DNA from 2 places in the Umezawaea sp. NPDC059074 genome. Region 2 is predicted to be linked to the other one. Evidence: riboswitches for the same ligand, from Rfam matches in the RefSeq annotation. Region 2 holds a riboswitch; the other holds the start of a gene.
What was found. A riboswitch is a leader RNA that binds a small molecule or an ion and turns the genes downstream of it on or off. The one in region 2 is predicted to bind thiamine pyrophosphate.

Region 1 (4,205 bases), on a different contig from region 2:
CCCGCAGACCGAAGCCGTCAGCAGCCTGGAGTCAGAGCCGCAACCTGTTGACCAGCGGTGAGGTAGGCGCCCACGGCGAAGGCGGCGCTGTCGTCGGCGTTCGCCGGCCGGTGTGAGCCGCGGGGCTGGACGTAGCCGAGCCTGCCGGAGTCCTGGAGAGCGGACTTGGTCAGGGCGTCCCAGCCCTTCCGCACGATCGGCAGGTAGGCGGCCTTGTCGAGCACGCCCGCGTTGATGCCCGCCGCCAAGGCGTAGGTGATCAGGGCCGTGCTGCTCGTCTCCTTGCCGCCGAAGAGGAGTTCGGCGTTCCAGAAGCCGTCCGGGCGCTGGAGCCAGCGGAGGGTTTCCGCCGAGCGCTTCAACGTCCGCGCGTACTCGGCTCGCAGCGGACCGTCGGGCAGGGCCAGGACGGCCTTCGCCAAGCCGGAGGCGGCGAAGCCGTTGGCCTGGGCGTTGCCCAGCCACAGGCCGGTCAGGTCGCTGAACAGGCGGCGCTTGGCATCGCGGAACAACGTTCGGGACGCGTCCAGGAGCGCCTGGTTCGAGTCCATCACGCCGATCCGGGTGAACGACGGCAGCGAGAGGTTCAGGGCGTCCGGGGTGGTCCAGTACCTCGTGCCGCCCTTCGCGACGCTCTCGGCCTCGGCGGCCAGGTTCGCGCGCAACGGGTCGAGCACCCGGTTCTCCTGGTGGAAGTACCAGACGTCCAGGTAGGCCTCACCGGACGCCTGGGCGTCCGGGGCGAAGGGCTTCGCGGGATCGGCGGGCAGCAGCCACTGGTTCGCCTCGGTCCACGGCCACGTCTTGTGGTTGCTGATCCCGGTGGTGCGGACCTGGGCGAGGTTGCCCACGTGGAAGAGGGCGTTGGACCAGTTGTTCGCGGCCTGGTCGGTGTCGGTGGCCACCCAGTAGGTGGACGCCTTGATCATCAGGTCGGTGACCCCGCACCCGGCGGTGGGTGCGGGTTGGGCGGAAGCCGCGGGCGCCACGGCCAGCCCGCTCACGAGCAGGCCCACCACGGCGAGCGCGGTCCTCCGAAACGACATCAGCACTGGTGCCTCCTGGGGCGGAGGCGGCGGTGATCTCATCGAAGCGGGTCGCGGGTGATCACGCAAGGGACCGAAACGGACACCCTGAGCTGCGGGAACGTTCCGGTCCAACGCCGTGGACCCGGCGGGCGACCGGTCAGGCCAGTGCTTCGAGCACGCCGTCGATCTCGCTGGCCAGGCTGATGTCCAGTGCCGTGACCCCGCCCTTGGAGTGGGTGCTCACGCGAAACGTCAGCGTGCGCCAGCGGATGTCGATGTCGGGGTGGTGGTCGTTGTTCTCCGCGATCTCGGCCACCCGGTTCACCACCTGGATGGCTTCGGGGAAGCTCGTCAGCTCCACGATCCGCATCAGCGTGTTCTCCTGCGCGCTCCAACTCGGCAGGCTCCGCAGGGCTTCGGTCACCTGGTCGTCGGTCATCAGTTCGGCCATGGCCTGATGGTCCCACCGAGTCGCGTACGCTGCCGCTTACCACGGGAGTCCGGTGCTGCGCCGGGCTGAGAGGAAGGCGCGCGAGCCTTCGACCGTCCAACCTGATCCGGATCATGCCGGTGTAGGGAGAGACTGATGCTTCGCCACGTTCTTGTCGCCGTCGCCTGCTTGTCGCTGGTGGCGGGTTGTTCCGTCAGCGGGGGGTCCGCGCCCGCCGCTTCCGATCACACGGTCACGCTGGTGACGCACGACTCGTTCGTCGCCAAGCAGGAGACGCTGGACGCGTTCAAGGCCTCCTCCGGGATCACGATCAAGCAGGTCGCCAGCGGCGACGCCGGGGCGTTGACCAACAAGCTGGTGCTGACCAAGGCGAACCCGATCGGGGACGTCGCCTTCGGCGTCGACTCGACGTTCGCCTCGCGGGCGTTGAAGGAAGGGGTCTTCGCGGAGTACGCGAGCCCCGAGGCCTCCAAGGGAGCGCAGCGGTACCAGGTCGACGGCAGCAACAAGCTGCACGCCGTGGACGTCGGAGACGTGTGCCTGAACGTCGACATCGCCGGGCTGGCCGCGAAAGGCGTGCCGGAGCCCACGTCGTACGACGACCTGGTCGACCCGAAGTACAAGGACATGCTGGTGGTCGAGGACCCGGCCACGTCGTCGCCGGGGCTGGCCTTCCTGCTGGGGACGATCGGGAAGTACGGGCCCACCAGCTGGACCGAGTACTGGACGAAGCTCAAGGCCAACGGGGTCAAGGTCGTCAGCGGCTGGGAAGAGGCCTACAACCAGGACTTCTCCGGGTCCGCGGGCAAGGGGCCGAAGCCGATCGTGGTGTCCTACGCGTCGTCGCCGTCCGCCGAGATCGGTGAGGACGGCGCGCCGCGCACCAAGGCCGTGTTGGACACCTGCTACCGCCAGGTGGAGTACGCGGGGGTGCTGAACGGGGCCAAGAACCCCGAGGACGCCAAGAAGGTCGTGGACTTCCTGCTGTCCGAGCAGTTCCAGGCCGACGTGCCGGAGCAGATGTACGTGTACCCGTCTCGGGAAGGCGTGAAGCTGCCCGAGTCGTGGGAGAAGGCCGCGCCGCTGCCCAGCGCGTCGCAGACGTTGCCCGCCGAGCAGGTCAGCGCCAACCGCGAGCAGTGGGTGTCCCAGTGGCGCACGCTCGTAGTGGGCTGAGCTGGGCGTTCGCCGCGCTGGTCCCGCTGGTCTTCCTCGGGGTCTTCTTCGCCTGGCCGGTGCTCGCGATCGTGCACCTCGGGCTGCGTGACGGTGGTGTCGGGGAGGCGCTGACGGCCGCCTCGACGTGGGAGCTGGTCGGGTTCACGCTGGGGCAGGCCGCCGCGTCCACGGTGTTGGCGCTGGTCACGGGGTTGCCGGTGGCGTTCCTGCTGGCGCGCTGCAAGGTCGCGGGCTCGGGGTTCGTGCGGGCGGCGGTGATGGTGCCGTTCGTGCTGCCGACCGTGGTGGTGGGACTGGCCTTCCGGGCGTTGTGGCCGGACGGCGGGGTGCTGCCGATCGTGCTGGCCAACGCGTTCTTCAACGTCGCCGTGGTGGCGCGGACCGTGGGCGGGCTGTGGGCGCACACCGACCGGCGGGCCGAGGACGCCGCTCGGGCGCTGGGCGCGTCCCGGCCCCGTGCCTTCGTGTCCGTCGTCCTGCCGTCGTTGCTGCCCGCGATCGGGTCGGCGGCGTCGGTGGTGTTCCTGTTCTGCGCCACCAGTTTCGGGGTCGTGCTGGTGCTCGGCGGGGCGCGGTACCGGACGTTGGAGACCGAGATCTACCTGCGCACGGTCGAGCTGTTCGACCTGTCCGGGGCCGCGGCTTTGTCGCTGCTCCAGTTCGCCGCCGTGCTCGCGGTGCTGCTGCTCGGCGGGCTGGCGCGACGGCGGCGCGAGACGGCGTTGTCGTTGCGCGGGCAGGCGGACGTGGTGCGCAGGCCCACCGGTGGGGAGTGGGGGGTGGTCGCGGCGGCGTTCGCCGTGGTGCTCACGCTGCTGGTGCCCGTGGTGGGGCTGGTCGTGCGGTCGCTGTCCACAGTGGACGGCTGGAGCCTGGCGGGGTACCGGGCGCTGACCGGGACGGGGGAGCGGGGGACGTTGGCCGTCTCCGGGGTCGACGCGGCGATGAACTCGGTGCGCACGGCCACCGACGCGATGCTGCTGGCGTTGACGATCGGGGTGTTCTCGGCCGTCGTGCTGGTCGGGTTGCGGCGTGGGCGAACGCCCTGGGGGATCGGGGAAGCGCTCGACACGGCGTTGATGCTGCCGCTGGGCGTGTCCGCGGTGACGGTGGGGTTCGGGTACCTGATCACGATGGACGCGTTGCCCGGTGATCTCCGCACGTCGCCCGTGCTGGTGCCGTTGGCGCAGGCGCTGGTCGTGACGCCGCTGATCGTGCGGATCGTGCTGCCGGTGCTGCGCGCGGTCGACGAGCGGTTGCGGCAGGCCGCCGCGACGCTCGGCGCGAGCCCGTGGCGGGTGTGGCGCGAGGTGGACCTGCCGTTGGCCGGGCGGTCGCTGGTGGCGGCGGCCGGGTTCGGGTTCGTGGTGGCGCTGGGGGAGTTCGGGGCGACCAGCTTCCTGGCGCGGCCGGAGTCGCCGACGCTGCCGATCGTGATCGCGCGGCTGATGTCCCGGCCCGGCCAGCTCAACAGCCAGATGGCGTACGCCGCGTGCGCGCTGCTGATGGTGGTCACGGTCGCCGCGGTGCTGCTGATCGAGAAGCTG
Region 2 (4,205 bases):
CGGGGTGGGGGTGTCCTGAGGGGTGGCTGGTGTTAGGGGGTGGCGGTGGTGAGGGTTGTGAGGATTTGGGTTAGTTGGGTTGCTCGGGTGGTGGGGGTTTTGGCTTTCATCAGGCGTAGTAGGAGGGCGTACTGGTGGGTGCGGTCCAAGGACTCGAAGGCGGTTTTGGCCGTGGGGTTTGCGGCTAGTTCTGCTGCCAGGTCGTCTGGGACTGTGGCGATTCGTTGGGACAGGTAGGCGGCGTCCCAGCGGCCGTCTGCCTTTGCCGCGGCGATCGCGGCGAAGCCCGGGTCTCGCATTCGGCCGGAGGCGATGAGGGCTTCTGCCTTGTCCACGTTGACCTTGGACCACGCGCCCTTGGGGCGTCGGGCCGAGTAGCGCTGGAGGTAGTACTCCTTGTCGAGGGAGCGCCGGATGCTGTCGATCCAGCCGTAGCAGAGGGCACCGTCCAAGGCCTGGGTGATCGTGATCGACGTTTTGCCCGAGCCCTTCTTGGCGATCTTGCACCACACGCCGGCCTTCAGCTCGTGGTGGGAGTCGAGCCAGGTCACCCACTCGTCGAAGGTCGTGAAGACGATGATCTCCGCGCCGTCGAGCGTCTCCACCTGGTCCTGTTCCCGCAGCATTCGAGCCGTCCTCTCGTTGGTTCCGACTCCGATCCTGCCCGGCAAAGTGCTCACCGAATGAGCACTTAAATCAGGAGTCGAACGCAATCCAACCCCCACTCGCTCAAGTCCGGCTCGAAAAACGGCTTGCCGCACCCCCTCACCATTGAGTCCATGCTGGACAACCTGGCCGCCCTCGTCGCGGCGTCGTTCCTGATCGCCCTGTCCCCCGGCCCCGGCACGGCGCTGGTGCTGCGGCAGTCGGTTCGCGGGCGGCGCACGGCGTTGGCCACGGTCGCGGGCATGGAGGTCGGGGTCGCGTGTTGGGCGGTGGCCGCGGCACTGGGGCTGTCGGTGTTGCTCACCGCGTCCGAGGTCGCGTTCCACGTCCTGCGGGTCACCGGGGCCCTCTTCCTGGTCTACCTCGGCGTGAAGGCGCTGCTGTCGGCGCGCAAGGACAGCTCGGCGGTCGAACCGGCCCCACCCTCGAAGGCGTTCCGGTCCGGGCTGGTCGTCAACCTGGCGAATCCGAAGCTCGGCGTGTTCGCCATCTCGTTCCTCCCCCAGTTCGTTCCGGCCGGGGAAGCGGGCAAGGGGCTCCTGCTGCTGTTCGCCGTCGTCTGGGTCGTGGTCGACACGCTCTGGTACCTCGTCGTGGTCGGCGTGCTGCACCGGATCCGCGGCTGGCTCGCGCGCTCCAAGGTCCGCAAGACCCTGGAAGGCGTCTCGGGCGGAGTGCTGGTCGCGCTGGGGCTGAAGCTGGTCCTCACGCCTCGGTAGGGACCTGCACCTCGACGACTCCGGCCCGCGGCGCCCGCGGGTGGTCCAGGCGCACCTGGTGGTCGCCTCGCGCGGACTCGTCGCGCCGCCAGTAGATCTCCGGCAGCCCGACCAGCTGCACGTGGGTCGCGCACGCGGCCAGGTCCGAGTAGTGCCCGGCCAGCACGTGGGCGCGCAGCCGTTGCACCTGTCCGACCGTCGCCACCTCCCCCACCAGCAGGAACGGGATCAGCAGCCGCCACGTGGACGCCACCACGTCCCGGCTCCGGTGCGGGGCCCGCAGCACGGCCCTGGCCACGCGCAGCGCGTGCTCGGCGGGCGTGATGACGTCCCCGGCCCCGGAGTGGTGCCACGACCAGCGGGCGGCTTCGGCCATCGCGCAGCGCAGGCAGTCCAGCGCGCCCGTCGCGGACTCGACCCCGCACTGCGAGCAGGTGACCAACGTCATCGCCCAGTCGGTGCACGTCCACGAGTACCGGCCGACCTCGTCCTCCAGCACCAGCTCGGCCAGCTCGCGCTCGCCCGACCCGCCTTCGCTGAGCTGCTCGGCGGCCAGCAGCGCGTGCCAGTCCGGCAGCCAGACCTGGTCGACCAGCTCCACGCAGAACCGGCACTCGGGGTAGCCGCGACCCGCGAGGTCGCCGCACGAAGGGCACGCCGAAACGGCCGCGGGTCGTTCACCACGCCGCGCGCCGGGTGGGAACGGCTGGTGATCAGCCACGCGGAGAAAGGTACGCCGAAAGTGGCGCTTTCGCGCCGGCCGATGCGGATCAGTTGTAGGCGACCGCACCGGGCGGCGGCTAGCCGGCCGTGCCGGAGCCTGGCTATGGTCAGGAGGACAACTCAAAACACGCGGGAGCTCGCGCCGAAAGCGGGCTGAGAGGGTGGTTGTGCCGAAGGGCACGGTGCCGCCGACCGCTCGAACCTGACCGGGTAATGCCGGCGTAGGGAGGAAATGTCGTGACGGCACTTGACGACCGCTCTGTCCGACCGTCAGTCACCACCGGCCCGATCTCGGGCTCCCGCAAGGTCTACCGCGACGCGGGTGAGGGTGTGCGGGTCCCGTTCCGCAGGGTGGAACTGACCAACGGCGAGCACGTCGACCTGTACGACACTTCTGGTCCGTATACCGACTCCAACGCGACCATCGACGTCCACAGTGGACTTCCGAGGCTCAGGGCGGACTGGATCTCCGCGCGCGAGCCGGTGAACGGCGCCGTGACCCAGCTCGCGTACGCGAAGGCCGGGATCGTCACGCCGGAGATGAGGTTCATCGCGGTCCGCGAGAACATGGATCCCGAGTTCGTCCGGTCCGAGGTGGCCGTCGGGCGGGCGGTCATCCCGCTCAACCGGAACCACCCCGAGGCCGAGCCGATGATCATCGGCAAGAAGTTCCTCGTGAAGATCAACGCGAACATCGGCAACTCCGCCGTGTCCTCGTCGATCGAGGACGAGGTCGACAAGATGGTGTGGGCCACCCGCTGGGGCGGCGACACGATCATGGACCTGTCGACCGGCAAGCGGATCCACGAGACCCGCGAGTGGATCATGCGCAACTCGCCGGTGCCGGTGGGCACCGTGCCCATCTACCAGGCGTTGGAGAAGGTCGACAGCGATCCGGCGAAGCTCACGTGGGAGCTGTACCGGGACACGGTGATCGAGCAGGCCGAGCAGGGCGTCGACTACATGACGGTCCACGCGGGCGTGCTGCTGCGGTACGTGCCGATGACGGCCAAGCGCGTGACGGGCATCGTGTCGCGCGGCGGGTCGATCATGGCCGCGTGGTGCCTCGCCCACCACAAGGAGAGCTTCCTCTACACGCACTTCGAGGAGCTGTGCGAGATCCTGCGCGCCTACGACATCACGTTCTCCCTGGGTGACGGCCTGCGGCCCGGTTCCATCGCCGACGCCAACGACGAGGCCCAGTTCGCCGAGCTCCGCACGCTGGGCGAGCTCACGCACGTCGCCCGCGCCCACGACGTGCAGGTGATGATCGAGGGCCCCGGCCACGTGCCGATGCACAAGATCGCGGAGAACGTGCGGCTGGAGGAGGAGTGGTGCGGCGAGGCGCCGTTCTACACCCTCGGACCGCTGGCCACGGACATCGCGCCCGCCTACGACCACATCACCTCCGCCATCGGCGCGGCGCAGATCGGCTGGCTGGGCACGGCGATGCTCTGCTACGTCACGCCGAAGGAGCACCTGGGCCTGCCGAACCGGGACGACGTGAAGACCGGCGTGATCACCTACAAGATCGCGGCGCACTCGGCCGACCTGGCCAAGGGCCACCCCGGCGTGCAGGACTGGGACGACGCCCTGTCCAAGGCGCGGTTCGAGTTCCGCTGGGAGGACCAGTTCAACCTGTCGCTGGACCCGGACACGGCCCGCTCGTTCCACGACGAGACGCTGCCCGCGGCCCCGGCGAAGACGGCGCACTTCTGCTCGATGTGCGGGCCGAAGTTCTGCTCGATGAAGATCACCCAGGACGTGCGCCGGTACGCCGAGGAGCACGGTCTGTCCACTGTGGAGGCCATCGAGGCGGGCATGGAGGAGAAGTCCGCCGAGTTCGGCGACCACGGGAACAAGGTCTACCTGCCGGTCGTGGAGACTTCCTGACGTGAACGAGACTCCTCCACGGGTCCTCACCATCGCCGGGTCCGACTCCGGCGGTGGTGCGGGCCTGCAAGCCGACCTGCGCACGCTGTTCGCCTGCGGTGTGCACGGGATGACCGCGGTGACGGCGATCACCGTGCAGAACTCGCTGGGCGTCTCGGGGTTCACCGAGATCCCGCCGGAGGTGGTGGCGGCGCAGATCGTGGC

Region 1: another riboswitch for thiamine pyrophosphate. It lies ahead of ACFWW9_RS37125 (thiamine ABC transporter substrate binding subunit); the one in region 2 lies ahead of thiC (phosphomethylpyrimidine synthase ThiC).

The regions. Positions count from the first base shown of each region.
Region 1 covers NZ_JBHYHC010000128.1:12,461-16,665, forward strand. Annotated here, with positions in the region: gene ACFWW9_RS37110 (mannosyltransferase) at 1-61, shown strand, start outside; gene ACFWW9_RS37115 (glycoside hydrolase family 88 protein) at 18-1,046, opposite strand; gene ACFWW9_RS37120 (4a-hydroxytetrahydrobiopterin dehydratase) at 1,186-1,479, opposite strand; TPP riboswitch at 1,511-1,624, shown strand; gene ACFWW9_RS37125 (thiamine ABC transporter substrate binding subunit) at 1,615-2,655, shown strand; gene ACFWW9_RS37130 (ABC transporter permease) at 2,631-4,205, shown strand, end outside.
Region 2 covers NZ_JBHYHC010000005.1:141,731-145,935, forward strand. Annotated here, with positions in the region: gene ACFWW9_RS04225 (YdeI family protein) at 33-626, opposite strand; gene ACFWW9_RS04230 (LysE family translocator) at 780-1,385, shown strand; gene ACFWW9_RS04235 (hypothetical protein) at 1,372-2,106, opposite strand; TPP riboswitch at 2,228-2,354, shown strand; gene thiC (phosphomethylpyrimidine synthase ThiC) at 2,346-4,001, shown strand; gene thiD (bifunctional hydroxymethylpyrimidine kinase/phosphomethylpyrimidine kinase) at 4,003-4,205, shown strand, end outside.